3 regions of the Pectobacterium parmentieri genome follow, and region 2 is predicted to be linked to each of the others. Evidence: predicted binding sites of a transcription regulator. Region 2 holds the regulator's gene; each other region holds the start of a gene.

Region 1 (10,617 bases), 2.1 Mb from region 2:
ACCACGTTCACTCAACCATACGCCACGGCTACCCAATGTAATCAGAACCGTTTCAATGCCTTTGTCATGAAGAATCTGTGCTGCGCGAGCGGCATCCTCTTCCGTCTCAACGGTAATTCCCGTCAAGAACTGCGCTTCGGTTTCATTCGGCGTGATCATATCGACCAGTGATAACAGTTCATCAGGCAGTTCACGAGCAGGGGCAGGGTTAAGAATCACCTTTGTTTGGTGTTCATGCGCCAATTTGGCTGCGGCGATAACCGTTTCCAACGGCGACTCAAGCTGCATCAGCAACGCAGAAGCATCAATGATGTGTTGCTGATGACGGTGAAGATAATCTGGTGTCACAGCAGCATTCGCGCCTGCGTTAATGGCAATCATGTTCTCAGCGTCAGCGTTAACAAAAATCAGCGCAACGCCCGTTGTTTCCCCAGAGATAGCCTCAACGGCGGAAACATCAATGTTATCCTTGGATAGCTGCTGACAAATGCGAGCACCAATATCATCGTTTCCAACGCTGGCAATAAAAGCAATATCCGCACCGCTTCGGCCAGCGGCAACCGCTTGGTTAGCCCCTTTTCCGCCGAAAGCGACACTATATTGTTCACCGATCACCGTTTCGCCCGGGCGGGGAAATTGCTCAAGATTGAGAATATGGTCAGCATTAATACTGCCCAGCACCACCAGCTTACCCGTTTTCATTATGTCGAATCCCGCTACGTTAATAATGCGCCACCACAAACGGGTGGCGCGAGCCCTGCTTTATACCCGTCATACTTCAAGTTGCTTGTGCGTTGGTAATACTCGGCTCAGTTTTGAGCCTCACCCTTCGGGCCAGCGCTAGCGCTGTTCAAAACGCTTAACGTTTTGTCATGCAACTCGAATTATTTAGGGTATCTTTTTAATTATTTTGCTACCAACTTCAGGTCAACCGGAATGATGGCCTGCGTTTTTTCGCCTTTCAGCACTTTCGCAGCCGTTTCGATACCGATTACGCCGATCTGGTCTGGACGCTGAGCCACCGTAGCAGCCAGCTTGCCTGACTCAACGGCTTTCACGCCGTCTTGAGTACCGTCAAAGCCCACAACCAGCACATCGGTTTTGCCTGCGGTTTGTAGTGCACGCAGTGCGCCTAACGCCATTTCATCATTCTGTGCAAATACCGCCTGAACGTCAGGGTGTGCGGTCAGCAGGTTCTGCATCACGTTCAGCCCTTTAGTACGATCGAAGTCAGCCGGTTGGCTTGCCAGCATAGCGAATTTATTTTTCTCAGCAGATTTCATGAAACCCGCCCCTCGCTCACGCGCAGCAGAGGTTCCTGCAATCCCTTCCAACTGAATCACTTTGGCACCTTCGCCCAATTTTTTGGCAATGAAATCACCGGCAACTTTACCGCCGAAAGCGTTATCAGAAGCAACGTGACTGACGACTTCACCGCTGCTAGCGACACGGTCCAGCGTAATAACCGGGATCTTGGCCTGATTGGCCATTTTGATTGCATTGCCTACCGCATCAGAGTCAGTCGGGTTGATCAGCAAAACTTTGGTGCCACGAACCGTTAAATCCTGAACGTTAGCCAATTCTTTCGCAGGGTTATTCTGGGAATCCAGCACAATCAACTCATAACCCAGTTTATCGGCTTCTTTCTGTGCCCCCTCTTTCATGGAAACAAAGAACGGGTTATTCAGCGTAGAAACCACCAGAGCAACCGTATCTTTGGCCAAGGCATTAGCACTGACAGTCGCGCTCAGCGCAACAGCGGAAACCAGAGTAGCCAGCTTTTTCATATTCATAACTCAATTCCTGTGTGAATGAAGGTTATTTACTGCTTTTGTTATCTACCAGAACCGCCAGCAAAATGACGACGGCTTTGACGATCATTTGGTAGTAAGAAGAAACACCTAATAAATTCAGTCCGTTGTTGAGGAAACCAAGGATAAGTGCGCCGATCAACGTGCCAACAATACGCCCCTTGCCTCCTGCCAGACTGGTGCCGCCCAATACCACCGCCGCGATGGCATCCAGTTCATACCCTGTACCCGCGGTAGGCTGTGCAGAGGACAAACGTGCAACTTCGATAATTCCCGCCAGGGCAGACAACAGCCCACACAGGGAATAGACAATAATCTTGATTTTATCAACGCTGATACCGGATAAGCGGGTTGCGGATTCATTACCGCCAAGCGCATAGATATAGCGCCCCAGACGCGTATGGTGCAGCATGTACCACGTCGCAGCGAAGACGATAGCCATGATCCAGATTGGCGTCGGAATACCCAACGGGCGACCGATACCAAACCAGCCAAAAGCATCTGCCACATCGGAAAAACCGGTATTCACCGGGCTACCGTTGGTATAAACCATCGTTACACCGCGCAGTAACAGCATCATGACCAGCGTAGCGATAAATGCCTGCACTTTGCCTTTGGAAACAATGACACCCGTGCCTGCACCAATCAGCGCACCCAATGCTAGTGCGCCAAATACGGCCACCAGCGCATTCACTTCAAGCCCAACGATGGAAGCCGCTACAGCACCCGTCAGCGCCAGCAGTGAACCTACCGACAAATCGATTCCCGAGGTCAGGATCACCAGCGTCATACCGACGGCCATAATGGCGTTCACCGATGTCTGCTGGAGAATATTGAACAGGTTATTCAGGGTGAAAAAGTTAGGGCTCATGGCGGAAACAACCGCAATCAGGATCAGGAGCGCGATCAGCGATTTCTGCTCCAGTAACCACTCTTTGCTAAACCAGCGTTTTGCCGCGATAGATTGAGAACTCATGTCTGACTTACTCCTGCTTTGCGCCGTATTGCTTACCAACGGCCGCAGCCATCAGTGCTTCCTGGGTTGCTTGCTCAATCGGGAAATCACCGCTTAAGCGCCCTTCATGCATCACAATGATGCGATCGCTCATTCCCAAGACTTCGGGCATTTCGGATGACACCAATATGATGCTCAACCCTTCTTCTTTGAATTGATTAATTAACTGATAAATTTCTTTCTTCGCTCCCACGTCAACGCCACGCGTCGGCTCATCAAGGATCAAGACATTCGGGCGCGTCATCAGGCCACGGGCAATCGCCACTTTTTGCTGATTACCGCCGGAAAGCAGGCCGATAGGCTGCGCCATAGAAGGCGTTTTAACGTTGAACAGGCGAATAAAGTCGGCGACCGCCAACTGTTCTTCGGCGTGTTTGAGACGACCGCCAGCATGGCTGAAATAGCGCAGCGCAGTTAACGACATGTTTTCTTTTACCGACATGCCCAGCACCAGACCATCTCGCTTGCGATCTTCAGAAATGTAAACGATGCCGTTCGCCAAACCATCCTGCGGTTTACGCGTTACCACGTCGCGGCCATCAAGCGTCACATTGCCGCTAGTGCGCGGCAATGCACCGTAGAGAATCTTCATCAGTTCAGTACGGCCCGCGCCCATCAGCCCTGCGACCCCCAGTATTTCACCTTTTCGCACCGTAAAGTTGACGCTGTCGACACCAGGCCCAGACAGGTTCTGCACCTTAAGGCGAACGTCTCCCGGCGCTTTATTCGAGCGTGGGTACTGATCTTCCAGCTTGCGTCCCACCATCATTTCAATCAGCGTGTCTTCCTGTAAGTCGCTTACCGGACGCTCGCCGATAAACTGACCATCACGGAAAACGGTAATGTCATTGCAGATTTCGAAGATTTCTTTCAAACGGTGGGAAATATAGACGATGCCACATCCCTGAGATTGCAGCTCTTTGATCACACTGAATAACGACGCGGTTTCAGTATCCGTCAGGGCATCGGTGGGTTCGTCCATGATGATGACTTTCGATTCAAAGCTCAGCACTTTGGCAATTTCCACCATTTGCTGATCGCCAATCGATAAATCCCCCACCATACGGCGACTGTCGTAGCGCAAATTAAGGCGCTTCAGCAGTTTATCCGCTTCCGCATACATCTTGTTCCAGTCGATACGACCGAAACGGTTGGTAAATTCACGACCGAGGAAGATATTCTCGGCAATCGTCAGTTGGGGGATCAGGTTAAGTTCCTGATGGATAATACCGATACCTGCTTCCTGAGACGCTTTCGGCCCGTTGAAATCCACCTCTTGCCCCAGAAAATGGATGCTGCCGGCATCTTTACGGTAGATCCCGGTCAGGACTTTCATCATGGTGGACTTGCCCGCACCGTTCTCGCCCACCAGCGCCATCACTTTTCCCGGGTAGACATTGAGTGCCGCACCGGAAAGCGCTTTAACGCCCGGAAACGATTTCGTGATGCCTTGCAGTTGCAGTAAAGGTTGCATTGATACCTCAGAACGTTACGCCAGCACAAAGGATGACATTGGCATACGGAGAGCACTCTCCGCTGCGAATGATGGCCCGGCTTTTACCGCTTTGGGTTTTAAATTCTTCATGGCTGACATAGTGCAATGCAATTGAGTTTCCCTGATGTTGTTCAAGTTGCTTCAATTGATCGAGTAATGCGTCATGGACCGCGGGGTTCTTTTCAATCATCTCTTCCGCCAGAATAGCGGCCTCGACCTGCATTTCACTGGTGACAACATTAACCACCTGCAAAAACGTTGGCACATTGTGCGTCAACGCCAGATCGATACGGGTCGTCGTTTCTGGAATCGGTAAACCAGCATCACCAATAACAAGACTATCGGTGTGCCCCAGTCGAGCAATCACGGAAGAAATATCTGAATTCAATAGTGCTGCTTTTTTCATCTTCTCACCCCACCAGCGAAACGTTTCGCTGATAATATTCTAGAAAAAGAAGAGAGAAAGGCAACGAAGAAATAAAAAAAATGTGATCACCATCGAAACGTTTCGCTAACAAAAAATAAAGACAACAGAATGTGGTTATCTAACCTAGATAACTCAGGTTTCAGGAAGATGGCAAAGAAAGGTGTCTTGGTGAGCTTAATCACGTCGATTACCTGGGTGAATCAATGTAGCCAACGTGAAAAATGACGGAGATAGTGGTTGGTAAATAGAGAAAGGGCAGGCAATCGCCCGCCACTTGATAATTGAGAATAACGCCTTAGAGTTTACGAATCTGCTTCACATCCAGCTCGACGGAATTGAAATCTTTATCCAACTCACCCTGAATTTCCACTTTATCCGTGGGTGAAACCATCTGGCCATTCCAACGCTTATGGTCGATTTCAACTTCTATTGTTCCCGTCGAGTCGCGGAACAGATAGTTCTCATCACCAATCCGTTTTTCAATATTGCCACTCAGCGTAACCCAACTGTCATCACGCAGATCTTTAGCCTTAGCTACCGTCGTGAGGGAATTCTGTGGATCGAGGAATCCCCCTTTATGTGTGCCAACCGCAGGCGTTTCCGGGTTGACGAAACCACCGCCGCTTTGTGCAGCAAATACGGGGGCAGAAACCAGAGCGGTAATGGCGAATAACGCCGCTGCTTTTTTCATCGTATTCCTTCCTTATTTTGCCTGTCGTTTCGCAGTTAGCCTGCGGGAGTAATCGGTTTTCGAGAAGGATTAAAACAAACCGTTCTTAACAGAATCTTAAGGAGTCATCCTTTGCATTTTTATTTTTTTATATTGCTGAAATCGCCCGATTTCAGCGATTTTTCCTGTACACGCCGCCCAACGATTTCGTATAAAACCGGGAACGGCGTAAATGCGACAGCGACACATTCCCTGCGAGGCGGCCATGAGAATATTGTTAATCGAAGACGATCGCCTGATCGGTGATGGCCTAAAAGCTGGGTTGACCAAACTGGGCTTTACTATTGACTGGTTTACGGAAGGTAAAGCGGGTGCCGCCGCATTGAAGGCCGCACCTTATGATGCAGTGGTGCTCGATCTCAGCCTGCCGGGTATGGATGGGATGGATATCCTACGCCAGTGGCGTCAGGCTGGACATGACGAACCGGTACTGATTCTGACCGCCCGTGATGCGCTGGAACAGCGCGTGGAAGGGTTGCAACAGGGTGCCGATGATTATTTATGTAAGCCCTTTGCACTGACGGAAGTTGCCGCTCGTCTACAGGCACTGATTCGCCGCCGTCACGGTCAGCTCCAACCTGAATTAACGCACGGTTCGGTTTCCCTTGAACCGGGCTCGCGGAGCGTCACGCTTAACTGCGAGCCGTTGATACTAAAATCCCGCGAACTGGCGCTGCTGGAACTGTTTTTGCTCAATCCAAACCGTGTACTCACCCGTGCGCAGTTAGAAGAAAAGCTCTATGGGTGGGACGATGATGTCTCCAGCAATGCGGTCGAAGTACATATCCACCACCTGCGCAAAAAGCTGGGCAGCGGGTTTATCCGTACCGTGCATGGCATTGGCTATATTCTGGGGGACGCACCATGAACCGACTCAGCCTGCGTTTACGCCTGGTTGCGGGTTTTACGCTGCTGACAGTAATGTGCTGGGGTGTAGCCAGTCTGCTTGCGTGGTCTCAAACGCGCCATAACATCAATGAACTATTTGATACCCAGCAAATGCTGTTTGCCAAACGTCTGGCCACCATGAATCCCGATGAATTGCGAATCCAGCCAGCATCTCTGCCCAAGACCAAAAGCCTGGTACATAAAAACCGAGGTAAACAGGATGATGATGCGCTGGCTTTCGCCATTTTTACCCACGATGGAAAAATGGTGTTGAACGATGGTGAAAACGGCAAAGATTTCATTTTTGACGCTACACGCAACGGCTTCACCGACGGCAAACTGCGCGATGATAACGACGCATGGCGTATCGTCTGGCTGACGACAGAGGATAATCGTTACGTGATTGCAGTGGGTCAGGAATGGGAATACCGTCAGGATATGACACTAGATATTGTGAAAACCAACCTGATGCCCTGGCTGTTCGCCCTGCCGATCATGCTGGCACTGCTGTTCTGGCTGGTGACACGTGAACTCTCGCCGCTAAAACGCATTACCGCCGAACTTCAGCAGCGCTCCCCCGACGACAGCACATCGCTGGCGACACAGCATATCCCACAAGAAGTCCGCCCACTGGTCAACGCGCTGAACCTCCTGTTTTCCCGCATCAGCGATATGTTGCTTCGCGAACGCCGTTTTACCTCTGATGCGGCTCATGAATTGCGTAGCCCGCTGGCGGCCCTGAAAGTTCAAACCGAAGTCGCTCAGCTAGCGCATGACGATGAGGCCATGCGTCGCCATGCATTAATGAATCTGGATAAAGGTATCGATCGCGCCACCCGGCTGGTAGATCAACTCCTGACGCTGTCGCGGCTGGATGCAGAATCACATCCCGAGGGAATGCAGCCCGTTCAGTTCAATGAATTACTGCAACAGGCCGCCATCGCGCATTACCACACGGCACAAACCGCAGATATTGAACTGACGCTGGATTTACCGGATACCCCAGTTATTCGGCAAGGTCATCCACTGCTGCTGACCCTGCTGGTGCGCAATCTGTTAGATAACGCCATTCGCTACAGCAATGCAGGGGGAACGGTCAGTCTGACGCTGACAGGACGCGGCTTTAAAGTAGCCGATAACGGGCCGGGCATCAGCGATGAAGCGCTGGCAAGAATCGGCGAGCGTTTTTATCGCCCACCAGGGCAGGAAAAATCTGGCAGCGGTCTGGGAATTTCCATCGTGAACAATATCGCCGCGCTGCATCACATGCGGGTTGCTTTCACCAACCAGCCCGGAGGCGGGCTGATTGTGTCGGTGAATTGGTAGAAGCTGTAGGATGTTACGTTAAGGTGTTGGGATAAGATCGAGATATACGGTCGACCACGGGGCGAGGTATCCCTGCGGGAACCTCATCCCCGTGTTTCCCTAATAACCAACAACGAGTCGCTGCATACGTGTTAGTGATAGCGAGTACAGAGAGATCACTTAAATCTCGACCTGTATCCCTAGCTCGATCAGTCTGTTTGGCGGTATTTCAAACTGATCCGCCGCCCGTAGCGCATTGCGGCTGAGCATCATGAACAGCTTACCGCGCAAGCGCAGATACCATGGACGCTCACCGATAATCAGCGATTCATTGGACATAAAGAAAGATGTTTCCATCATCTGGCAGGTTAACCCATCCTGCCAACAGCGCTGAAAGACCTCTTCTACATCCGGCGTTTCACGCCAGCCATAGCTGGCGATCACGCGCCAAAATGTTGGAGAAAGCTGTTCAACCGTCACGCGGCGGGCATTCAGCACATAAGGAGCATCTTCCGTTCGCATGGTCAACAGCACCACCCGTTCGTGCAGGATTTTGTTGTGTTTGAGGTTATGCAGCAACGCGAACGGGATCACACGAGTCGCACGCGAGAAATACACTGCCGTACCAGGAACCCGTGTCGGTGGCGATTTCTCCAGCGAGGCAATCATGGCATCCAGCGAGTTACCATGCTCATGCAACCGACGCAGTAACCTGAAACGCTCACTTTTCCATGTCGTCATGATAATAAACATCACCATGCCCAGCGCCAGCGGCAGCCAACCGCCGGACAAGATCTTGACCACGTTTGCCAAAAACATTGGCAGGTCAATCATCAGCAAACCCGCCAACAAAACCCATGCCAGATAGCGATTCCAAAGCCAGTTCTTCACCGCGACCGTACAGAACAGAATGCTGGTAATCACCATCGTGCCCGTTACCGCAATACCGTAAGCCGCAGCCAGGCTGCTCGAATGCTCAAAGCTAACAATCACGATGACGACCGCGATATAAAGCATCCAGTTAATGGCAGGAATATAAATCTGACCGGATTCCATATCTGACGTGTGTACGATACGCATCGGCGGCAAATAACCCAGCCGCACTGCCTGACGCGTCAGGGAGAAAACGCCTGAAATCACTGCCTGTGAGGCAATAATCGTCGCCAGAGTCGCCAGTATCATCAGTGGTATTAATGCCCAATCTGGCGCCAACAGAAAGAACGGGTTTTTGATGGCTTCCGGGTCTTTTAACAGCAGCGCACCCTGCCCGAAGTAATTTAATACCAACGACGGCAGCACTACCGTAAACCACGCCAGACGAATCGGGAATTTACCGAAGTGGCCCATATCGGCATACAGCGCCTCGACACCGGTAATCGCCAACACCACCGCGCCCAGCGCAAAGAACGACACCGCTTTGTATTCGATAAAGAAGCGAACGGCATACATCGGATTCAACGCCTGCAAGACTTCCGGGCTAGCGATAATGCTGCGCGCACCCAGTACGCCGAGCGTCAAAAACCAAATCAGCATCACGGGTGCAAACAGCTTACCGACGCTGCCAGTACCGTGTTTTTGAATGATAAACAGTAATGTCAGAACGACAATCGAGAGCGGGACGATATAACTGTCCATCGACGGCGCGGCGATTTCCAGCCCTTCCATCGCCGACATCACCGAGATGGCTGGCGTGATGACGACTTCCCCATAGAAGAAGCTGCCGCCGATCAACCCCATAATGACCAGCACGGACGTCATGCGATCGGAGGTATTGCGCCCGGCTAACGACATGAGGGTGAGAATCCCACCTTCGCCTGCGTTATCGGCACGCATCACATAGGTGAGATATTTCAGCGAAACCACGAGGACTAACAGCCAAAAGATCAGTGAAAGAAAGCCAAAGACCGAATCAGGCTCGACCCCAAAACCAAACTGCCCGGATAAACATTCCCTTAACGTATAAAGAGGGCTGGTTCCTATATCTCCATAAACCACCCCGATGGCCGCCAGCGTGACAGCCGGGAGCGAACGTTTATGTTCTGAGCTCATAAACCTATCTTCTGTTATTAATCAGTCCGCGAAGCGCATCATTCACAGCAACTCGTCCAAAAGAGCACAGTATGCACAAATCAGGGTAAAAACCCATTTTTATTGTGTGAGCCCTCGTACACGAAACATCCTGTAAAAGGTGGTTTATTGCTTACCTACCCCTTTAGGGTGTAATAATCCGTAAAAGTATTCTAATAAAAATCTGTGATCTGCCGTTTATTATTACTATTGTCTTTCTGAAAGTAGGTTTTTTCTGATGCACTACTTTCAATAAAGCAGTCGGATTCAAAAATAAACGATTTCAGTACATCACATCATGGGACTAACGGATTAATTATGCGTCAAACTGCGGCATTGGCTGAAAGAATTTCTCGTCTCAGCCATGCGCTAGAACATGGGCTCTACGAAAGACAGCATGCTATTCGCCTCTGTCTGCTGGCCGCACTGAGCGGAGAAAGTGTTTTTCTGCTGGGGCCACCAGGTATAGCCAAAAGTATGATCGCCCGGCGTCTTAAGTTCGCGTTTCGTCATGCGAACGCATTTGAGTACCTGATGACCCGCTTTTCCACCCCGGAAGAAGTGTTTGGTCCCCTGTCCATTCAGGCACTGAAAGATGAAGGCCGCTACCAACGCCTGACGGCAGGTTATCTGCCAGAAGCCGAGATCGTGTTTCTGGATGAAATCTGGAAAGCGGGTCCCGCTATTTTGAATACCCTACTGACGGCCATTAACGAACGACGTTTCCGTAATGGCAACAGCGAAGACACTATCCCCATGCGCCTGCTGGTCGCAGCCTCGAATGAACTGCCTGAGGCAGATGGCGGTTTGGAAGCGCTTTACGACCGAATGCTCATCCGCCTATGGCTCGATCGCGTGCAGGAAAAGCAAAATTTCCGG
Region 2 (10,617 bases):
TTGAAGAAGGCCACGCTCAAAGGGAAAGTGGATAAAGAGCCACCAACCACAGAAAAAGGGATGACGCTGAGTGCGGCACATAAAAAACGCTATCAGCACGCCAAAACGACAGCAATGAATAAGTTGATGAGCCAGATCGGTAAACCTTACCACTGGGGCGGTTCATCTCCTTTTACCGGATTCGACTGTAGCGGACTGGTCTATTACGCGTATAAAGATGTCGTTAAGATCCAAATCCCACGCACCGCAAACGAAATGTACCATCTGCGTGATGCCGCGCCGATTAAAAAGAGTGATCTGGAAAGTGGCGATCTGGTCTTCTTCCGCATCAATAATCGTGGTGCGGCCGATCACGTCGGGGTTTATCTGGGGGAAGGCAAATTTATCCAGTCACCGCGTACAGGTTCAGATATTCGTATCAGCAAGCTAAGTGAAGATTATTGGCAGGAGCACTATGTTGGAGCGCGTCGCGTAGTGACACCACAGACGATTCGTTAAGAGACGATTCGTCGAACAGAAGCGTATTCAGACACGTTTATTCGCCATAAACCTGTCTGAATACCTAACCCGCGCAAAAGCACTGAAGGATTAGTTCAACACCGCAATGAAACTAAACGCGATGATCACAGCCAACGAGCCGACGGTTGTCAGCAAAGACATCTTCAGATCTGTATCCATAAACCACTCCTTATTAGCAAACAAATTTCATCTGAAACTTCATCTGAAAAAAAAGACGCCCCCTTCACAGCCGAATCTGCTTAGGCAGTTAAGGCGACAAATAATAGGGTTATTATGATTCTTTCATAATTCTAGCGAAAAATCTCCGACGAATGCGTCACTAATAGTATAAATTAGCCCTTTCACTTTCATGATAAATCGGACACAATCCGCTGTTTATGAAAGCGCTGCGTATCAGTCGAAAAACGTCAAGCCAGATCCCTTCGGTATAACATTCGGCACTCTCCTTCTGAAATCCTGTTTTTTAGCTTAGAAGAAGAACTTTAAACGTAGGCAAACGATTAACAATATACTTACGTCTGTAACAGGTAAGTTCAGGAGTCATTTTTAGATGGCAACGATTAAAGATGTGGCAAAACGTGCTGGCGTTTCCACCACAACCGTATCGCACGTGATCAATAAAACACGTTTCGTCGCCGAAGAGACTAAGGCAGCCGTCAGGGCAGCAATCAAGGAATTGCACTATTCGCCCAGCGCCGTCGCCCGCAGCCTCAAAGTTAATCACACTAAATCTATCGGCTTGCTGGCCACATCCAGCGAAGCACCCTATTTCGCTGAGATCATTGAAGCAGTCGAAAACAGTTGTTATGCCAAAGGTTACACGCTGGTGCTGTGTAATTCTCATAACGACATCGGTAAACAGCGCGCTTATCTCTCGATGCTGGCGCAAAAACGCGTCGACGGCCTGCTGGTCATGTGTGCCGAATACCCGCCAGAACTCTTGGGCATGTTGGAAGATTATCGCAGCATTCCCATGGTCGTCATGGACTGGGGGCAGATGCACAGCGATTTCACCGATACCATCATCGATAACGCCTTTGAAGGCGGCTATATGGCGGGTCGCTATCTGATTGAACGCGGCCATCGGGATATCGGTGCCATCCCAGGGATACAAGAGCGCAACACGGGGAACGGGCGCTACCTTGGCTTTTTAAAAGCCCTGAAGGAAGCCGACATCACCGTGCGCGATGAATGGGTCGTGCGGGGCGATTTTGAACCGGAATCCGGTTATAAAGCCATGCATCAGATTCTCGCGCAAAAACAGCGACCCACCGCCGTATTCTGTGGTGGCGACATCATGGCGATGGGTGCCATTTGTGCGGCAGACGAATTGGGGTTACGTGTACCACAGGACATTTCGGTGATCGGTTATGACAATGTGCGTCACGCGCGTTTCTTTACACCGGCACTGACTACCATCCATCAGCCGAAAGAGCGTCTGGGCCAATCCGCCTTCTCTATGTTGCTGGATCGGATTACCAGCAAGCGCGAAGATGCACACGTCATTGAAGTGCATCCGACGCTGATTGAACGCCGCTCGGTTGCCGACGGCCCGTTCCGCGATTATCGCCGCTAACCTCGGCGATCCAACATAGACCGATTTTCTTAATTCCTGCCTGCTTCCCTTGTCAGCTTCAGCCAATTTTCTTGTACGTTGGCTGAAGCAGATTTAAACTGAAAACTGCGTTTCACTTTCACTGATAACACCCCAAATAGCGATAGCCGCACGTAAGTAAGCGGATACGCGTTTTTTGCCAATGGGCAGATAACCACCTGCTTATGTGCAAATGTCTTCTTCATTTTTCTCTGGTGACAGCCGATACATCGGCTGCGGTAAGTGCTGTCCAGGTATGTTTTTCCATACTTTCACACGTGAAAAATTTAGGAGACATCATGGGTACACCTTATGCAAAAGAACAGCGTAGCCATACCTCGCCCTGGTTCAACATCATGCAAGACAGGTTAGCCACGGCGGATATCGCCATTAACGGCCCCCGCCCTTTTGATATCTGCGTCAACCACCCTGATTTTTTTAAACGCGTCTTGCAAAAAGGTTCGCTGGGATTAGGTGAAAGCTATATGGACGGATGGTGGGAGTGTGAACGGCTGGATATCTTTTTCCATCTCGTCCTACGCGCCGGGCTAAAGAATACACTCCCCCGCCGTCTGCGCGATCTTATGAGGATCGCCGCCGCTCGCGTCACGAATTTACAATCCCACCGACGCGCCCGAGTGGTCGGCGAACGGCATTACGATTTGGGTAATGACCTTTTTGCCCTGATGCTGGATCCTTACATGCAATATTCCTGCGCTTACTGGAAACAAGCGCAAACGTTGGAATGCGCGCAGGAAGATAAGCTCACCCTGATTTGCGAAAAACTTCAGCTCAAGCCCGGCATGTCTCTGCTGGATATCGGCTGCGGCTGGGGCGGGCTTGCTGAGTTCGCGGCACGTCGCTACGGTGTTTCCGTGTATGGCATCACCATTTCCAGGGAACAGCAGACGCTGGCACAACAGCGCTGTCAGGGGCTGGATGTCATCATTGCGTTACAGGATTACCGCGATCTCGATCGGCAATTTGACCGCGCAGTATCGGTAGGCATGTTTGAGCATGTCGGGCCGCGCAACTATGACAACTACTTTAGCGTCGTGCGGCGTAATCTAAAGCCAGATGGGTTGTTCCTGTTACATACCATCGGGGGCAACAAAACGGCCTCTTATAGTAACGATCCCTGGATGCATAAATACATCTTCCCCCACGGCTGTATTCCATCCATCCAGCACATTGCGCAGGCAAGCGAGCCTTACATGGTGATGGAGGACTGGCACAACTTCGGCACCGATTACGATCGCACATTAATGGCGTGGCATACGCGCTTTCAGCAAGGATGGCCCCAGCTTTCCACACGCTATACTGCCCGCTTCCGTCGGATGTTCAGCTACTATCTGAACGCGTGTGCCGGAGCCTTCAGAGCAAGAGATCTTCAGCTCTGGCAGGTCGTCTTCAGCATTAATGGCATTGACGGTGGATTACGCGTTTTGCGTTGAGAAGAAGAGGAACCGGATGAGCACATCCATCCGGTTTAACAAAATAGGCAACACAAAACTTAATCTTCGCTACCGAGTTCGCTCGCCTGCTTGCTGGCGAGCACACGCTCGACGGTATCCACCACGGCCTGAGTTTGTGGGTCGATTTCAATATTAATGCGATTCCCCAAACGTTTCTGCCCTAGCGTTGTGCGATTCAACGTTTCTGGAATTAAATGCACGCAGAAACGCCCGCGAGTCACCTCGCCCACCGTCAGGCTGATGCCATCAATCCCGACAAAACCTTTGTGCAGCACGTATTTCATCAGCGCTTCATCTGCCAGGCGGAACCAAATCTGGTGGTTGTTCTCTGAAACCTGGATCTTAACCACTTCCGCCGTACACATAATGTGGCCCGACATCACATGTCCACCGATTTCATCACCGAATTTCGCCGCTCGCTCAATATTCACGACATCGCCTTCATGAATATCCCCCAGATTCGTTAGCCGCAGCGTTTCTTTCATGAGATCAAAACTGACACGATCGCCATCAATAGCCGTCACCGTCAGGCAGCAGCCGTTGTGCGCCACCGATGCACCGAGCGTGAGCCCTGGCAGCAGGTCGGGGGGGAGTTGAACAACGTGAGTACGAAAATTGGATTTTTCTTCAATTGACACCACAGGTGCGGTGCCCTGAACAATACCGGTAAACATGCGGCTTGCCTCTTAAAAACAAAGAAATGACGCTGTGCAGTGTGCCCGATATTCCACGGAAAACCAAACCGGAATACCGCGCGTTAAACGCGATCGAAACCGCAGCGTAACAAAAAGAATATATTCTCTTTCATGCTGGTTTACTTTTATTAAGTCGTTACAATAACGCTCTCATTTTATTCTTGACGTTTTTCATATCCAGATTATTCATCCCGCTAGCAAAATTAAGTCATTCAAGGAAGGTATCCGTGCAACAGTATCTGACAGAAGCGCGTAAATTATCGGCGCTTGCTGTTCCTGTCATTATTGCGCAAGTGTCCCAAACATCAATGGGTGTGGTTGACACCATCATGGCAGGTGCTTATAGCGCCACCGATATGGCCGCCGTCGCAGTAGGGACGTCCATCTGGCTACCCGCCATTCTTTTCGGCCACGGTCTGCTGTTGGCGTTAACGCCTGTTGTCGCACAGCTTAACGGTTCCGGCCGTCGCGATCGCATCTCTCATCAGGTGCGACAATCGTTTTTCCTGGCCGCCATCATTTCTCTGCTGACCATGCTGGTGCTATATCAGGGTGAATATGCCATCAATCTAATGAGCACCGACTCACCGGAACTGGCAGCAAAAGCCATCGGTTATCTGCATGCATTGCTGTGGGGCGTTCCCGGCTATCTGTTCTATCAGGTGTTGCGCTGCCAGTGTGAAGGGCTGTCCAAAACCTATCCCGGCATGATGATTGGGTTCATTGGGCTGTTAATCAACATCCCGATTAACTATATCTTTATCCACGGTAAATTTGGTATGCCCGAACTGGGCGGCGTCGGCTGCGGCGTGGCTACGGCATCGGTTTACTGGATCATGATGCTACTGATGATGCTTTATACCCGACGCGCGTCCTGGCTACGCGATATCCGCCTTCATCGCCCGACATTCCGGCCAGATTTTACCGTACTTAAGCGACTGTTTGGCCTCGGTTTACCTATCGCGCTGGCACTGCTTTTTGAAGTTACACTATTTGCGGTGGTAGCACTGTTGGTGTTACCTCTGGGTGTCGTTGATGTGGCCGGTCACCAGATCGCCCTGAATTTCAGTTCACTGATGTTCGTTCTCCCGCTCTCGGTTGGCGTCGCCACGACTATTCGCGTCGGACACCGTTTAGGGGAAGGGTCGGTTGAAAACGCCCGCATTGCCGCGCACACCGGTATCATGGCCGGTGTGGCGTTAGCCAGTTGCACAGCAATTTTTACCACGCTACTGCGTGAGCCTATCGCCCTGCTCTACAATCAGGATCCTCTGGTAGTCGCGATGGCTGCTCAGCTCATGCTGTTAGCTGCCATTTATCAAATCTCCGATGCGGTTCAGGCGATCGGCAGTGGCATACTGCGCGGTTATAAAGACACCCGCTCGATTTTTTATATTACGTTTACGGCATATTGGGTATTGGGGTTACCGAGCGGCTATCTGCTGGCGTTGACGGATGTCATCGTGCCACGCATGGGGCCTGCGGGATTTTGGTGTGGTTTCATCATTGGCCTGACAGCCGCAGCCGTGATGATGGTGACGCGTATTCGTTTTCTTCAGCGTCAGCCCGCCGCGCGAATTTTGGCGCGGGCCGCCCGCTAGATAACGTTTCACTCTGTTTTCTACCCTAAATAATTCGAGTTGCGTGACACAACGCTAGCGTTTTGAACAACGCTCTGCGTTGACCCTTTAGGGCAAGGCTCATTTATGGCCTTGTAACGCGGCAACCGAGTGACAAATTCGTCGGGAACGAATTTGACCAGCCAACGGCTGGCCTTCGGTGAGAGACAGGAAGTCTCTCATTTCATCTCCAGGAGCTTATACAAATATGTGACTGGGGTGACAAATCTGCCGGGAGCAGACTTGAACGCTGCTTGCAGCTGCCCTTTAGGGCGAGGCCCACGATGGGCAGAGTATTTAAGAGCAACCAACGCACAAACAGCTTGAAGTATGGCGGGTATCGTCGAAAAAAACGACGGAATGGATACAAGCTCAGCAATCGCACCAGCAAGCACACAAAATTGCATTTTTCTTCTTGCCAGTTTTCCCCTTGCTCGCTACTATTCGCCCCGCTGTCAGACAGGCAGTCCGGTATCTAAATGCGTTCATAGCTCAGTTGGTTAGAGCACCACCTTGACATGGTGGGGGTCGTTGGTTCGAGTCCAATTGAACGCACCATTTTTTGTTTTCCCCTCTTTTATTCCTTGTGTATTCCCTATCCTTTGATGCAATAAACACCGTCATTCACGACAATTGGCTAGTTTATCTTTTTCACCACACCCACTTAAGTAACTAAAATAACCATTAAGTAACTAATTTCATACCTTTTGTGCACTTCTTTGTTTCATATGACCCGATTCAGCTAAAATTATTTAATAACCACGCATTATATAAGTGTATATAGCACTACGTTGGTATCCCTTATTTTTTACCTTTTAAAATCAGGATGTCAGGACACCGCTATGCACGATTATTTATATTTTTTGCTGGGTAGCTTCCCACTGTTGGTCATGATTGTTCTTATTCTCAAAATAAAGATACCTATTCACCATGCCGTACTGATTACGCTGGCGCTAACCGTCGCGATCGCCGCCCTATTCTGGCACACACCACTAAAAACGCTGGGGTTAGCGGCAAGCTATGGTGCTCTGAAAGGTCTATGGCCAATTGTCATCGTTATTCTGGGGGCCATATACAGTTATAACCTGATGCAAAAAACACGCAGCATGGATGTGCTTCGGGATGTCCTCGCCAGTGTCAGCGATGATAAACGTATTCAGGTGTTGCTGATCTCATGGTGCTTTGGTGGTTTCCTCGAAGCCGCAGCGGGTTATGGCACCGCGGTTGCGATCCCCATCGGCATCCTTATCGCACTCGGCTTCAACCCGATGAAAGCGGCCATCGCATCACTGGTCGCCAATACCGTTCCTACCGCTTTTGGTGCCGTCGGCATTCCAGTTTCTATTTTAGCGGAACAGGTTAACCTCCCGGTCACCACATTAAGCGCCACGGTTGTACTGCAACTGGCGTTATTCAACATTCTCCTCCCTTTTGTCATCATCGCAATCATCGGTGGCGGAATTAAAGCCATTCGCGGCGTGTTCGCTATTACGCTAGTGTGCGGCGTAACCACGCTGGTGCCGCAGTATATTGTGGCCGTTCATCTTGGTGCCGAATTGCCCGCTTTTGCAGGCAGCTTAGTCAGCCTGATAGCTGTCACGTTAATGGCAAAATGCCGTAAAAAAGAGGCCGAAACGGCCTATCTTATCGACAGTGCACAGCGCACTTCCCTATCAGGGTATTCCGCCAGTCAACTGCTGCGCGCCTGTGCGATTTATATCCTGATTTTTACCTTTATTCTGCTGTGTTCGCCGCTGTTCCCCGCCATCAAAGGCGTCGTCTCTCAGATCGCTTCCGTCATTCCGTTTTATCTGACGGATACACAGGTGCTGAAGTTGAAGATCGACTGGATTGCCACTCCCGGCGTCCTGATCATCATCGCCAGTCTGTTAGGCGGTTTTATACAGGGTGCGAAGTTGGGGACCATGCTGAATGTCTTTGTCAGCACAATAAAACAACTCAAGAATTCGATTATCGCGATTACCGCCATCGTCGCCATGGCGACGGTGATGGATGTCAGTGGACTGATCGCCACGTTGGCACAAACCATGGTAGACGTCACCGGAGGGAGCTATCTGTTTATTGCCCCCGTGATTGGGGCGTTGGGCACGTTCGTCACTGGTAGCGACACCAATTCCAACGTGCTGTTTGGCAAGCTACAAACCATGGCGGCGGAAAAGCTGCATGTCGATCCTGTCTGGCTGGCGGCGGCGAATACCGCAGGAGCCACCGGCGGCAAGATGATATCGCCACAAAGTATCGCGATCGCGGTGTCGGCAACGCGCATGGAAGGGCAAGGCAGCGCAATCATGTCCGGTACGCTGAAGTATTGCGGCGTCTACATCATCATTCTCGGGCTCAAGGTCGGCCTGGTCTACTACCTGTTTATGGCCTGATGTAACAATAAAAAAATCCATCTACATTGAGTAATGGGAGTCTGTCGTGAATGTTAATTTTTTTGTTACCTGTATTGGTGACGCTCTGAAATCCCGTATGGCACGTGATTCCGTACTGCTACTGGAGCAGTTGGGTTGCCACGTACACTTTCCTGAAAAACAGTCGTGTTGCGGGCAACCGGCCATCAATGGTGGTTATATCAACAGTGCCATTCCCGGGATGAAAAGCGTGATTGCCGCGCTGGAAGATAATGACGACCCGATCATTTCTCCCGCCGGTTCCTGTATGAACGCCATCCGTCACTATCCTGAGTATCTGGTCGATGAACCTGAATGGGTACTGCGTGCCGAACGCGTCGCCGAACGCATGAAAGACCTCACCTCGTTCATCGTCAATACGCTTGGTGTGACGGATGTCGGTGCACGTCTGTCAGGGACTGCGGTTTATCACCCCTCCTGTAGCCTGTTTCGCAAATTGGGCGTGCGCGAAGAGCCCATCGCGCTGCTCAACCACGTTCAAGATTTGCATTTACTGCCGTTTAAAGCCGAAGAAACCTGTTGCGGCTTCGGCGGTACGTTTTCGGTGAAGATGGCTGAGATTTCCGGCGAAATGGTCAAAGAAAAAGTCAGCCACATGATGGACGTCAAGCCCGACTACCTGATTGGCGCCGATGTCAGTTGTCTGCTCAATATCGGTGGTCGAATGCAACGTGAAGGCCACCCGGTCAAGGTGATGCACATCGCCGAAGTCCTGATGAGCCGCTAAGGAGAGGATATGAGCCTAAAAACCAGTGATGTTAAATTCAAGGATCGTATTCAAACCCAGATTCACGATCCCATCATGCGTAAGGCGGTTGCCAATGCGCAGGAACGTATCAGCGCAAATCGTCAGAAAATGGTCGACGAGTTAGGCCATTGGGAAGCGTGGCGCGATCATGCCGCCCAGATCCGCGAGCATGTCATTAACAATCTCGACGCTTACCTTTACCAGCTCTCGGAAAAAGTAACGTCCAACGGTGGGAAGGTTTATTTCGCCAAAACCAAGGAGGATGCTACCCGTTACATTCTTCAGGTTGCTCAGGCCAATAATGCCAAAAAAGTCGTCAAAGCGAAATCCATGGTCACCGAAGAAATCGGCATGAACCACGTCTTGCAGCAGGCGGGGATTGAGGTTATCGAAACCGATCTGGGCGAATATGTTTTGCAATTGGACCAAGACCCGCCTTCGCATGTCGTCGTTCCTGCAATCCATAAGGATCGCTACCAAATCCGCAAGGTACTACACGAAAAACTGGGCTATGACGGTCCGGAAACACCGGAAGCCATGACGCTGTTCATTCGTCAGAAGATTCGTGAGGATTTTCTCAGTGCAGAAATCGGCGTAACCGGCTGTAACTTCGCGGTGGCGGAAACCGGCTCGGTGTGTCTGGTCACCAATGAAGGTAATGCGCGCATGTGTACCACGCTGCCAAAAACGCACATTGCGGTGATGGGCATGGAGCGTATTGCTCCGACCTTTGAGGAAGTGGACGTATTGATCACCATGCTGGCGCGTAGCGCGGTCGGCGCGCGTCTGACCGGTTACAACACCTGGCTGACGGGGCCACGGGAGGCGGGACATGTTGATGGGCCGCAGGAATTCCATCTGGTGATCGTCGATAACGGCCGTTCACAGATTCTCGGCTCGGCGTTCCGCGATATTCTACGCTGTATCCGCTGTGGTGCCTGCATCAATACCTGCCCAGCCTATCGTCACATCGGTGGACACGGCTACGGCTCCATTTATCCTGGTCCGATCGGCGCAGTCATTTCCCCCTTGCTGGGCGGCTATCAGGATTTCAAAGAACTGCCCTATGCCTGCTCACTCTGCACCGCCTGCGATACCGTGTGCCCGGTCCGCATCCCCTTATCATCACTGATTCTCAAGCACCGGCGTGTCATGGCGGAAAGCGGAATCACGCCGAAAGCCGAACAGCGCGTGACGAAACTCTTCAGCTACGTCAACAGTCACCCGAGGCTGTGGAAGGTCGGTATGATCGCCGGTGCTCATGCCGCAGGCTGGTTTATCAAAAACGGTAAAACGCCCATTGAGATAGGTGCCATCAGCGAATGGACTGAAGCACGCGACCTTCCGGATGCTGACGGTGAAAGCTTCCGCAGTTGGTTTAAGAAACATCAGGCAAAAGGAGGAAAATAATGGAAAACCGAGATAATTTTCTGGCCGAGATTGCCCGTCAGCTTGGCCGCAAGGTGCGCCATATTCCTGCTCCGCTACCCAGGCCAGCAAGCCATCATGCCCGCACCCGATTAACCGATCTA
Region 3 (10,617 bases), 1.3 Mb from region 2:
CAGACGCATCACCCCTTGAATCCAGAGAAAAGGCGCAATAATGGAGGCCATGATGCCGGCGAAAATGACCAGCGGCAGATTTTGACCATTGAGCTCGACATTGTCCGTCAGCAAGAAATTAGGAATCAGCACCACCACGCCAAAGGCAATTTGTACATAGAGCGATACCCAGTTGGGCAACGGGATGCTCCAGCGTTTGGTTAACACGCCATAGAGTGCATACGACAACGCGGCACAAAACATCATAAATTCACCGGGGCCGATGCCTTGCGCCAGAATCTGTTCGGGATGCCCTTCGCCAATCAGCCAGACAATGCCTGCCAGCGACAGTAGGCTTCCGAGCAGCACACCCAGCGTGGGTGCCACGCGTAGCAGAGGAATGCTGAGCAAGACGGTGAGTAGCGGCACAAGCGACCCCATGATCCCCATCATTACGGCGCTGATCGTGTGCGCGGCGTAGTAGGCCAGACTTTGATACAACACCATGCCGAGCAGACCCAACACCAACAGTTTCCATGCGTTCTGGCGAATGGTTGCTGCATGATGGCGCAGGGCTGGTAGCATGAATGGCGTCATGACGAGGAACGCCAACAGCCAGCGGTAAAATGAAATGGCAGCGGGATCGATGACGCTCGCGGAAAGTTTGTTGACGATGACGTTAACTGACCAGATCAGGACGGCGATGGTGGGAAATAGAGCGTTCAACGTTGGGTTTCTCGTAGGAGACCAGACGGAAAATGTATCGGTTGCCAGTCTGGTTGATAAAAATGGGCAAGTGCCGCAATGGCAAACAACATAGCAGAGCCACGTGACGACGATCAACCCAGTCTATCCTTCAAGAGGTATGGTTTGGCTACGGTAAATTGCAGTCTATCGTGAGAACGATGACGTTACGATAGCGACGTGAACCGATGGAGGAAAGGGATTGCATCGTAATTGCCTTGGGTTTCTGCCCCATTCGGTGGCAAAATATCTCCCCGCTTTTTTGCTGGCTACAGGTTACCGGAGAAGAGAATGAAGATTCTGGTTGATGAGAATATGCCGTATGCCCGCGAGCTTTTCAGCCGTTTGGGTGACGTTCAGGCCGTACCAGGACGCCCTTTGCCGCGCGATCTGCTGGCAGGCGCTGATGCGCTGATGGTGCGATCGGTCACGAAGGTGAACGCAGATCTGCTGTCTGGCACAGCGGTAAAATTTGTCGGCAGCGCGACGGCAGGCACCGATCATGTTGATGAGTCCTGGCTTAACGCTAACGGCATCGCGTTTTCTGCCGCCCCCGGTTGTAATGCCATTGCGGTCGTAGAGTACGTGTTTTCTTCTTTGCTGATGTTGGCCGAGCGTGATGGTTTTCAACTGCGTGATAAAACTGTCGGTATTGTCGGCGTGGGGAATGTTGGTCGGCGTCTTGATGCACGCCTGAAAGCCTGGGGTGTGAAAACGCTGTTGTGCGATCCGCCGCGTGCCGACCGCGGGGAGGCGGGTGATTTCCTACCGCTGGAAACGCTGGTGCGTGATGCCGACATTCTGACGCTGCATACGCCGCTGTATCTCGACGGTCCGTACCGTACTCATCATCTGGTTGATGCCGCCGTACTGAACGCGTTTGCGGACGGACGTATCCTGATTAACGCCTGCCGTGGCCCGGTGGTGGATAATGCTGCACTGCTTGAGGCGCTGCAACAGGGTAAAAAACTCAGCGTAATTCTTGATGTGTGGGAGCCAGAACCTGCGCTATCGACCGATCTGCTGGCGCGAGTAGACATTGGCACGGCGCACATCGCCGGTTATACGTTGGAAGGCAAAGCGCGCGGTACCACTCAGGTCTTTGAGGCGTGGAGCGAGTTTATCGGAACTCCGCAGCAGATCGCGCTTTCATCGCTTTTACCTGTGCCAGACTATGCTGAAGTGACATTAACTGCGCCAGTGGATGAGGCGTTGCTAAAACGTCTGGTGCATCTGGTGTATGATGTGCGCCGAGACGATGCGCTGTTACGCCATGTTGCGCATCAGGAAGGCGAGTTCGATCGCCTGCGTAAACATTATCAGGAACGACGCGAATGGTCGTCACTCCATGTCATCTGTGCCGATGCTGAGAGCGCAGATTGTCTGAACGCGCTGGGATTCACCGCGTCGGTGCGGGGCACACGCTAGCGGCGCTCCTCTTGCGACGGTGTTGCGCGAGTATGATCCTTTTTTATTCAGGAACTGACAAACGATGTCGCTATCGTCTGTCGGTTTCCTCCATTATTTGTGTTTCATTCAAAATTTGGGAGAGAACCAAATGTCTGACGGCTGGAATATCGCTCTGCTGGGCGCAACGGGCGCAGTAGGCACGGCGTTACTGGAATTATTGCAGGAACGCGAATTCCCAGTGGGTGAACTGTATCCGCTGGCCAGCGAACGTAGCGCGGGTGAAACCATACGTTTTAACGGCAAATCCTGTCTGGTCACGGATGTGGCTGATTTTGACTGGTCACAGGCGCAGTTGGCGTTTTTTGTCGCCGGGCAAGATGCCAGCGCTCGCTATGCCGAAGCAGCAGGGGATGCGGGTTGTCTGGTTATCGACAGCAGCGGCCTGTTTGCGCTGGAGCCGGATGTGCCGCTAGTGGTGCCTGGCGTGAATACGCATACGCTGGCGGATTACCGTAACCGCAATATTGTTGCGGTGGCGGATAGCCTGACCAGCCAACTGCTGACGGCGATTAAACCGTTGACCGATGCTGCTGGGCTTTCGCGTCTGCATGTCGTCAATATGCTGTCAGTTTCCGCACACGGTAAAGCGGCGATAGACGATCTGGCTGGGCAAAGTGCCCGCTTGCTGAATGGTATTCCGCCCGAAGCAGGGTTGTTCCCGAAACAATTGGCGTTCAATCTGTTGCCCTTACTGCCGGATGACGCGGGCAGCGTGCGTGAAGAACGCAGCCTGGTCGATCAGGTGCGTAAAGTCTTGCAGGATGAAGGCCTACCCGTTTCAGTGACCTGCATTCAATCCCCTGTGTTCTATGGTCACGCTCAGGTTGTTCATCTTGAATCGCTGCGTCCGCTGTCTGCGGAAGAGGCGCGTGACGAGCTGCTCAATGCCGGAAATATTGAAGTCAGCGATGAGCAGGATTACCCGACGCAGGTGGGTGATGCTTCCGGCAATGGCCAACTGAGCGTCGGCTGTCTGCGTAATGATTACGGTATTCCTGAGCTGCTGCAATTCTGGTCCGTTGCCGATAACGCTCGCTTTGGCGGCGCGCTGATGGCAGTGGCAACGGCAGAATGTCTGGTGCAGGAGTATCTTGGGTAATGTCGGAAACCACTCAGGCGGCGGCTATTCAAGCCACCGCCGTTGCGGAAAACGAACGTGCTTCGCTGAAAATTGCGCTAGGCATTGAGTATGACGGTAGCCAGTATTATGGCTGGCAGCGTCAGAATGATGTCGCTAGCGTACAGGCCTGTCTTGAAAAGGCGCTGAGCAAAGTCGCGGATGAACCGATAGAAGTGTTTTGTGCCGGAAGAACCGATGCCGGGGTTCACGGCACTGGGCAGGTCGTGCATTTCACCACGCAGGCGATCAGAAAAGATGCCGCCTGGACGATGGGCGTGAATGCGAATTTACCGCCGGACATTGCCGTGCGCTGGGTGAAAACGGTAGATGAAGATTTCCATGCACGCTTTAGCGCAACAGCACGTCGCTACCGTTATGTTATCTATAATCACCGCTATCGCCCTGCGGTGCTCTCGCACGGTATGACGCATTTTTATCATCCGCTAGATGTGGAACGGATGGAACGCGCCGGACAGTGTCTGCTGGGGGAAAATGATTTCACCTCTTTTCGTGCGGTTCAGTGCCAGTCGCGCACGCCGTGGCGCAATGTAAATCATTTAAAGGTTACACGTCACGGTGACTATATCGTGGTAGATATTAAGGCCAATGCATTCGTCCACCATATGGTGCGCAACATCGTTGGTAGCCTGATGGACGTCGGGTGTGGCAATCGTCCCGAGTCGTGGATTGCAGAACTGCTGGTAGCCAAAGATCGTACGCTGGCAGGCGCAACGGCCCGAGCAGAAGGGCTGTACTTGGTGGCGGTAGATTACCCGACGCGCTTTGCTTTGCCGCAGCCTACGATGGGGCCGCTCTTTTTAGCAGATTGATGTTTTTGCTGTAACGAGTGCGTTTTTTGCGCATTGCATGCTGCCGGATGGCTATAAATCAAAAAGCCGTGTGCGATGCGTGATAAGGACGATACGAGTTAGCGTGCTATACGCAAGGCAACACGGATGGTGCGGCTGCCTTGCGTATATCGACCGCGTGCGTTTGGTATACATTCTTGGGAGAAGATGTTGTGGTGGAGTTCATACAGTTTATTATTGATTTTATTCTGCACATTGACGTCCACCTGGCGGAACTGGTGGCGCAATATGGTGTCTGGGTTTATGCCATTTTGTTCCTGATCCTGTTCTGTGAGACAGGGCTGGTGGTGACACCGTTTTTACCGGGGGACTCGCTGCTGTTTGTCGCAGGGGCGTTGGCGGCGCTGCCGTCGAACGATCTGAATGTGCATACGATGGTTTTTTTAATGATTGCCGCCGCGATTACCGGCGATGCAGTGAACTACACGATTGGACGACTGTTCGGAGAGAAGTTGTTCAGCAACCCGAACTCAAAGATTTTTCGCCGCAGCTATCTGGATAAAACGCATGCGTTTTACACACGTCACGGTGGCAAGACGATAATTCTGGCACGCTTTGTCCCGATTGTGAGAACATTTGCGCCGTTTGTCGCCGGGATGGGGCATATGAGCTATCGGCATTTTGCCGCCTATAATGTTATTGGTGCATTGCTGTGGGTACTGTCGTTCACCTATGCGGGCTACCTGTTTGGCGATTTGCCGGTCGTGCAGGAAAATCTGAAATTACTGATTGTCGCGATTATTTTTCTGTCTATCCTGCCGGGGATTATTGAAATCGCCCGTCACCGTAGAGCAGCTTCGCGTGGCAACGTGAAATAAGTGAAGTATTTTAACATCCGGTTTGACCAGTTTTTTATCCACAGTCCCGGAGCGTTATGGTTTAATGGGCAGCATTTATGGTCTGTTCTCGGGAACACCCTTGGTGCCGATGCCTTTGTACCGCGATTGTCGTGCGTCTCAGGCATTTTTTCATTGGCAATGTTGTCAGGGAATAACATGAACAGCGGACTGGCATTTGCCAGGTTCAAGCAGAAAGGTTATCAATGAGCTGGATTGAACGAATTCTTAACAAAAGCAATATCACACCGACCCGTAAAGCAAACATCCCTGAAGGGGTCTGGACAAAATGTGATAGCTGCGGTCAGGTTCTTTATCGCGCTGAGTTGGAACGCAATCTGGGGGTCTGCCCGAAGTGCGATCACCATATGCGTCTTTCCGCGCGTGCCCGTCTACAGGCTTTTCTGGATAAAGAAAACACTGTCGAGCTGGGAAGCGAACTGGAGCCGAAGGATGTCCTGAAATTTCGGGATTCCAAAAAATATAAAGATCGTCTGGTTTCTGCGCAGAAACAATCCGATGAGAAAGACGCGCTGGTTGTCATGAAAGGTACGCTTTACGGCATGCCGGTTGTGGTCGCGTCGTTTGAGTTCGCTTTCATGGGCGGTTCAATGGCGTCCGTCGTCGGGGCGCGATTTGTGCGTGCCGTTGAGCAGTCACTGGAAGATGGTTGCCCGCTGGTGTGCTTCTCCGCCAGTGGCGGGGCGCGTATGCAGGAAGCGCTGATGTCGCTGATGCAAATGGCGAAAACCAGTGCGGCATTGGCGAAAATGCGTGAGCGCGGCTTGCCTTATATTTCCGTACTGACCGATCCAACCATGGGCGGCGTTTCTGCGAGTCTGGCGATGCTGGGCGATCTGAACATTGCTGAACCGAAAGCGTTGATTGGTTTTGCTGGCCCACGCGTTATCGAACAAACCGTGCGTGAAAAACTGCCGCCGGGCTTCCAGCGTAGTGAATTCCTGATTGAGAAAGGGGCGATTGATATGATCGTTCGTCGTCCGGAAATGCGCTACAAGCTGGCCACTATTCTTGCCAAACTGACGAATCACCCAGAACCGGGCAACGATGACGTGGAAATCCGCAGCGATGCGCCGTCTGAATCATCACAGGATGACGCATAATTGACATGATGGGCTGGGCGTGTGGCATTCGACCACGTCGTTCTCGACTGCGTTGTAATGTGCACGCTCTGCCTGCAATGAACCGTAAGCCAGTGAACGGGACTCATGGATACTCTTCAAATACCTCAAGCCACGTCACCTTTGGTTACGTGGCTTCATTATCTTGAACATCTGCACGCTCAGGCCATTGATTTAGGTCTGGAACGCGTTAAGCAGGTTGCTGAACATCTTCAACTGCTACAGCCTGCTGCCACGGTTTTCACCGTCGCGGGGACGAACGGCAAAGGAACCACCTGCTGTACGCTGGAATCTATTCTGTTGGCCGCAGGCCTGCGGGTTGGCGTGTACAGTTCACCTCATCTTGTTCGCTATACCGAGCGGGTGCGTATTCAAGGCAACGAATTGCCTGAAGCGCAGCATACTCAAGCGTTTGCGGATATCGAAGCAGGAAGGGGGGCGGTATCGCTCACCTATTTTGAATTCGGTACGCTGTCGGCGCTGCAACTCTTCAAACAAGCGAATCTGGATGTCGTCATTCTGGAAGTGGGATTAGGCGGGCGTCTGGATGCCACCAATATTGTGGATGCGGATGTCTCTGTGGTCACCAGCATTGCGATCGACCATACCGACTGGCTCGGTAATGATCGGGAGAGCATCGGTCGTGAGAAAGCTGGGATATTCCGACAGGATAGACCCGCAGTCGTTGGTGAGCCGGATATGCCAGGAACCATTGCCGATGTTGCTGCTGAGAAAGGCGCACACCTGCGTCGGCGCGGTCGAGACTGGGAATTTTCAGTTCAGCGTGAGACGTGGAGTTGGCAGGATAAACAGCGTGAATTGTCGCGTTTACCCTTACCCAATGTTCCGCTGCCGAACGCCGCTACGGCATTGGCTGCACTGCACTATTCTTCACTGAATGTGAGCGAAGAGGCGATTCGTCAAGGCTTACAGCGTGCGGCATTACCGGGCCGTTTTCAGGTCGTGCAGCAATCACCGTTGTTGATTCTTGATGTTGCACATAACCCTCATGCGGCGGCGTATCTGGCAAATCGTTTGGCTACGTTGCCAAAAACCGGAAAAATACGTGCGGTGGTCGGTATGCTGGCGGATAAAGATATCGCGGGTACGCTGGCCTACTTAACGCCGTTGGTGGATGAGTGGTATTGCGCGCCATTGGAAGGGCCGCGTGGCGCAACGGCGCAGCAGATTGCCGAGCATCTGACGTGCAGCCAGTCGTTCCCCAATGTTGTTACTGCCTGGCAGCAGGCGATGTCTGAAGCGACAGAACAGGATATCGTCATTGTGTGTGGATCTTTTCATACGGTAGCGCATGTGATGGAAGCGCTGGATGAGGAGAAGGCGAATGGCGAGTAAATTTCAGAATCGATTGGTTGGCACGGTCATTCTGGTCGCGCTGGGCGTGATCGTCTTACCTGGCCTATTGGATGGTAAGAAAAAGCACTACGAAGATGAGTTTGCCTCGATTCCGCTGATCCCGAAACCGGGCGACAGCAATGAGATGGAATCGCTGCCTGCGCTGAACCCGTCGTTGCCGAGCCAGCCACCGGAAGGGGCGGGAGCGGCGATGCAGAACAGCCCGGAAGCCGAAACGCCGGAAGCTAAATTACCTGAATCCAAGGCACCTGAAACGTCCACGCCACCATCGTCGCCTCGCTCAGGCACGAATACGCCAGCCATGACGGCACCGCCAGTGGTGGTTGAGCGTCCACCAATTCAGACGCCAACGCCTGTGACGCCGAAGCCTCAGCCAAAACCTGAGCCCAAGCCAGAAGTGAAACCGAAGCCTGAACCTAAACCAGAGCCGAAACCGGAAGTGAAGCCTGAAACGCAACCGACGCAGCAAGCGCCTGTCGGACAGGCCTATATTGTGCAGCTTGGTGCGCTGAAAAATGCGGATAAGGTGAACGAGATTGTCGCTAAGCTGCGTCTCTCTGGCTATCGCGCGTATACCGTACCGTCAACGCCGGTTTCAGGACAAATTACGCGGATTTATGTCGGGCCGGATGCCTCGAAGCAAAAGCTGGAATCTTCTCTGAGCGAACTGCAACAGTTGAGTGGGTTAAGCGGGCAGGTGCGAGCGCATTCGGTTCGCTGAGACCGATAGATAATAGAATCAGGTGTAAAGAATTGTTGGTTTTTTCGCCTGATTATCTATCGATGAAATCGGCGGAAATACGCTACGCAAACGTTTTCTTTTTCTGTTAGAATGCGCCGCGAACAGGATGACGTAGCGGCTTATCGGTAGCATCGTTCATTATTAGGATAGTTCATGGTTTGGGTTGATTACGTCATTATTGGCATCATCGGATTTTCGGCTCTGGTTAGCCTGATCCGGGGGTTTGTTCGTGAAGCGCTGTCGTTAGTAACCTGGGGATGTGCTTTTTTTGTTGCCAGTCATTACTACGCGTATCTCGCGGTTTACTTCACCCGTTTTGATGATGAGCTGGTGCGTAACGGCATTGCGATTGCCATTCTGTTTATTGCAACGTTGATTGTGGGAGCTATCGTCAACTATGTGATTAGTTCACTGGTTGAACGTACCGGATTATCCGGCACCGATCGCGTTCTGGGCATCTGTTTTGGTGCGCTGCGCGGGGTGCTGATCGTTTCCGCACTGCTATTCTTTCTGGATACGTTCACCGGTTTTTCACAAAGTGATGACTGGAAGCAGTCCCAGTTAATCCCGCAGTTCAGTTATATTATCAGGTGGTTTTTTGACTACCTGCAAAGCACGTCAAGTTTCTTGCCGCAGCATTTATCGCTGCGGTAGCGCTGATGAGGAAAAGACACCATGTGCGGTATTGTCGGTATCGCCGGTTTTACACCGGTCAACCAGTCGATTTATGACGCGTTAACGGTGTTGCAACACCGTGGGCAGGACGCTGCGGGTATTGTAACCATCGATGCCTTTAATTGTTTTCGCCTGCGTAAGGCCAATGGCCTGGTGAAAGATGTGTTTGAGGCGCGGCACATGCAACGCTTACAGGGAAACATGGGGCTTGGACATGTGCGTTATCCGACGGCGGGCAGTTCCAGCGCTTCGGAAGCACAGCCTTTCTATGTTAACTCTCCGTTCGGCATCACGCTGGCTCATAACGGTAACCTGACGAACGCCCACGAACTGCGTAAAAAGCTGTTCGAGCAGGAGCGTCGTCACGTTAACACCACGTCTGATTCTGAAATTCTGCTGAATATTTTTGCCAGAGAGTTGGATCGTTTCCAACATTACCCGCTGGAAGCCGATAATATTTTTGCGGCTGTTGCTGCAACGCACCAGCAAATTCGCGGTGCCTATGCCTGTGTTGGCATGATTATCGGTCATGGCATGGTGGCGTTCCGCGATCCTAACGGTATTCGTCCGCTGGTTATCGGTAAACGTGACCTGGAAGATGGCCGCAGTGAATACATGGTAGCGTCAGAAAGTGTTGCGCTGGATACGCTGGGCTTTGAGTTTTTACGCGATGTTGCGCCGGGAGAAGCGATCTACATTACGGAAAAAGGACAACTGTTTACCCGCCAGTGCGCAGAAAATCCAAAGAGCAACCCGTGCCTGTTCGAATATGTGTACTTCGCTCGCCCAGACTCTTTCATCGATAAAATTTCGGTCTACAGCGCACGCGTTCGCATGGGTCAGAAGCTCGGTGAAAAGATTGCGCGCCAGTGGGAAGATCTCGATATTGATGTTGTGATCCCTATCCCTGAAACCTCGTGTGATATTGCGTTGGAAATCGCGCGCATTATTAACAAACCGTATCGTCAGGGATTCGTGAAGAACCGCTATGTTGGCCGCACCTTTATCATGCCGGGGCAGCAGGCGCGTAAGAAATCTGTACGTCGTAAGCTGAATGCTAACCGTGCCGAGTTCCGTGATAAAAACGTGCTGCTGGTGGATGACTCCATCGTGCGCGGTACAACGTCGGAACAGATTGTGGAAATGGCGCGTGAAGCGGGAGCCAAACGTGTTTATCTGGCCTCTGCGGCACCGGAAATTCGTTTCCCTAACGTGTACGGCATCGACATGCCGAGCGTTAATGAACTGATTGCTCATGGTCGCGAAGTGGATGAGATCTGTAAGATTATTGGTGCCGATGAACTGATATTCCAGGATCTCGAGGATCTGATCGACGCAGCGCGTGAAGACAACCCAGATATTGTTCAGTTTGAATGTTCAGTGTTCAACGGAATTTACGTGACCAAGGACGTCGATCAAGGCTATCTGGATTATCTGGAAGTTCTGCGTAACGACGACGCCAAGGCGTTGCGTAGTCAGAATGAAGTCGAAGATTTGGAACTGCACAACGAAGGCTAACGGCTAGCTTCACGTAAGGCTTTAGTGAAGGGGGAGGGCGCGAAAGTGTCTTCCCCCTTCTTGTATATAGAAAACAGGTTGTCTATAAAAACACCGTTCCGGTGCTTGTCCTTGCTTATCGACAATCAATACGGCAAAGTTTGCG

The links. The regulator PurR, encoded in region 2, represses purine synthesis genes. The targets are predictions, from matches to a motif close to CANGCAAACGTTTGCNTG.
Region 1: the regulator PurR is predicted to act here: its motif matches at 4,741-4,758, upstream of rbsD (D-ribose pyranase).
Region 3: the regulator PurR is predicted to act here: its motif matches at 8,342-8,359, upstream of cvpA (colicin V production protein).

What each region holds. Positions count from the first base shown of each region.
Region 1 is NZ_CP015749.1:4,144,566-4,155,182, reverse strand. Features, by position in the region: gene rbsK (ribokinase) at 1-702, opposite strand, end outside; gene rbsB (ribose ABC transporter substrate-binding protein RbsB) at 906-1,793, opposite strand; gene rbsC (ribose ABC transporter permease) at 1,819-2,787, opposite strand; gene rbsA (ribose ABC transporter ATP-binding protein RbsA) at 2,795-4,300, opposite strand; gene rbsD (D-ribose pyranase) at 4,308-4,727, opposite strand; gene A8F97_RS18805 (YgiW/YdeI family stress tolerance OB fold protein) at 5,044-5,439, opposite strand; gene qseB (quorum sensing response regulator transcription factor QseB) at 5,684-6,346, shown strand; gene qseC (quorum sensing histidine kinase QseC) at 6,343-7,692, shown strand; gene kup (low affinity potassium transporter Kup) at 7,852-9,720, opposite strand; gene ravA (ATPase RavA) at 10,057-10,617, shown strand, end outside.
Region 2 is NZ_CP015749.1:1,191,158-1,201,774, reverse strand. Features, by position in the region: gene A8F97_RS05340 (C40 family peptidase) at 1-498, shown strand, start outside; gene cydH (cytochrome bd-I oxidase subunit CydH) at 589-678, opposite strand; gene purR (HTH-type transcriptional repressor PurR) at 1,070-2,095, shown strand; gene cfa (cyclopropane fatty acyl phospholipid synthase) at 2,413-3,567, shown strand; gene A8F97_RS05325 (riboflavin synthase) at 3,627-4,262, opposite strand; gene A8F97_RS05320 (MATE family efflux transporter) at 4,511-5,884, shown strand; tRNA gene A8F97_RS05310 (tRNA-Val) at 6,384-6,460, shown strand; gene A8F97_RS05305 (L-lactate permease) at 6,745-8,298, shown strand; gene A8F97_RS05300 ((Fe-S)-binding protein) at 8,345-9,064, shown strand; gene A8F97_RS05295 (LutB/LldF family L-lactate oxidation iron-sulfur protein) at 9,074-10,495, shown strand; gene A8F97_RS05290 (LutC/YkgG family protein) at 10,495-10,617, shown strand, end outside.
Region 3 is NZ_CP015749.1:2,518,135-2,528,751, reverse strand. Features, by position in the region: gene A8F97_RS11465 (DMT family transporter) at 1-705, opposite strand, end outside; gene pdxB (4-phosphoerythronate dehydrogenase PdxB) at 1,015-2,151, shown strand; gene A8F97_RS11455 (aspartate-semialdehyde dehydrogenase) at 2,282-3,292, shown strand; gene truA (tRNA pseudouridine(38-40) synthase TruA) at 3,292-4,143, shown strand; gene A8F97_RS11445 (DedA family protein) at 4,338-5,000, shown strand; gene accD (acetyl-CoA carboxylase, carboxyltransferase subunit beta) at 5,225-6,142, shown strand; gene folC (bifunctional tetrahydrofolate synthase/dihydrofolate synthase) at 6,248-7,516, shown strand; gene dedD (cell division protein DedD) at 7,506-8,258, shown strand; gene cvpA (colicin V production protein) at 8,433-8,933, shown strand; gene purF (amidophosphoribosyltransferase) at 8,955-10,472, shown strand.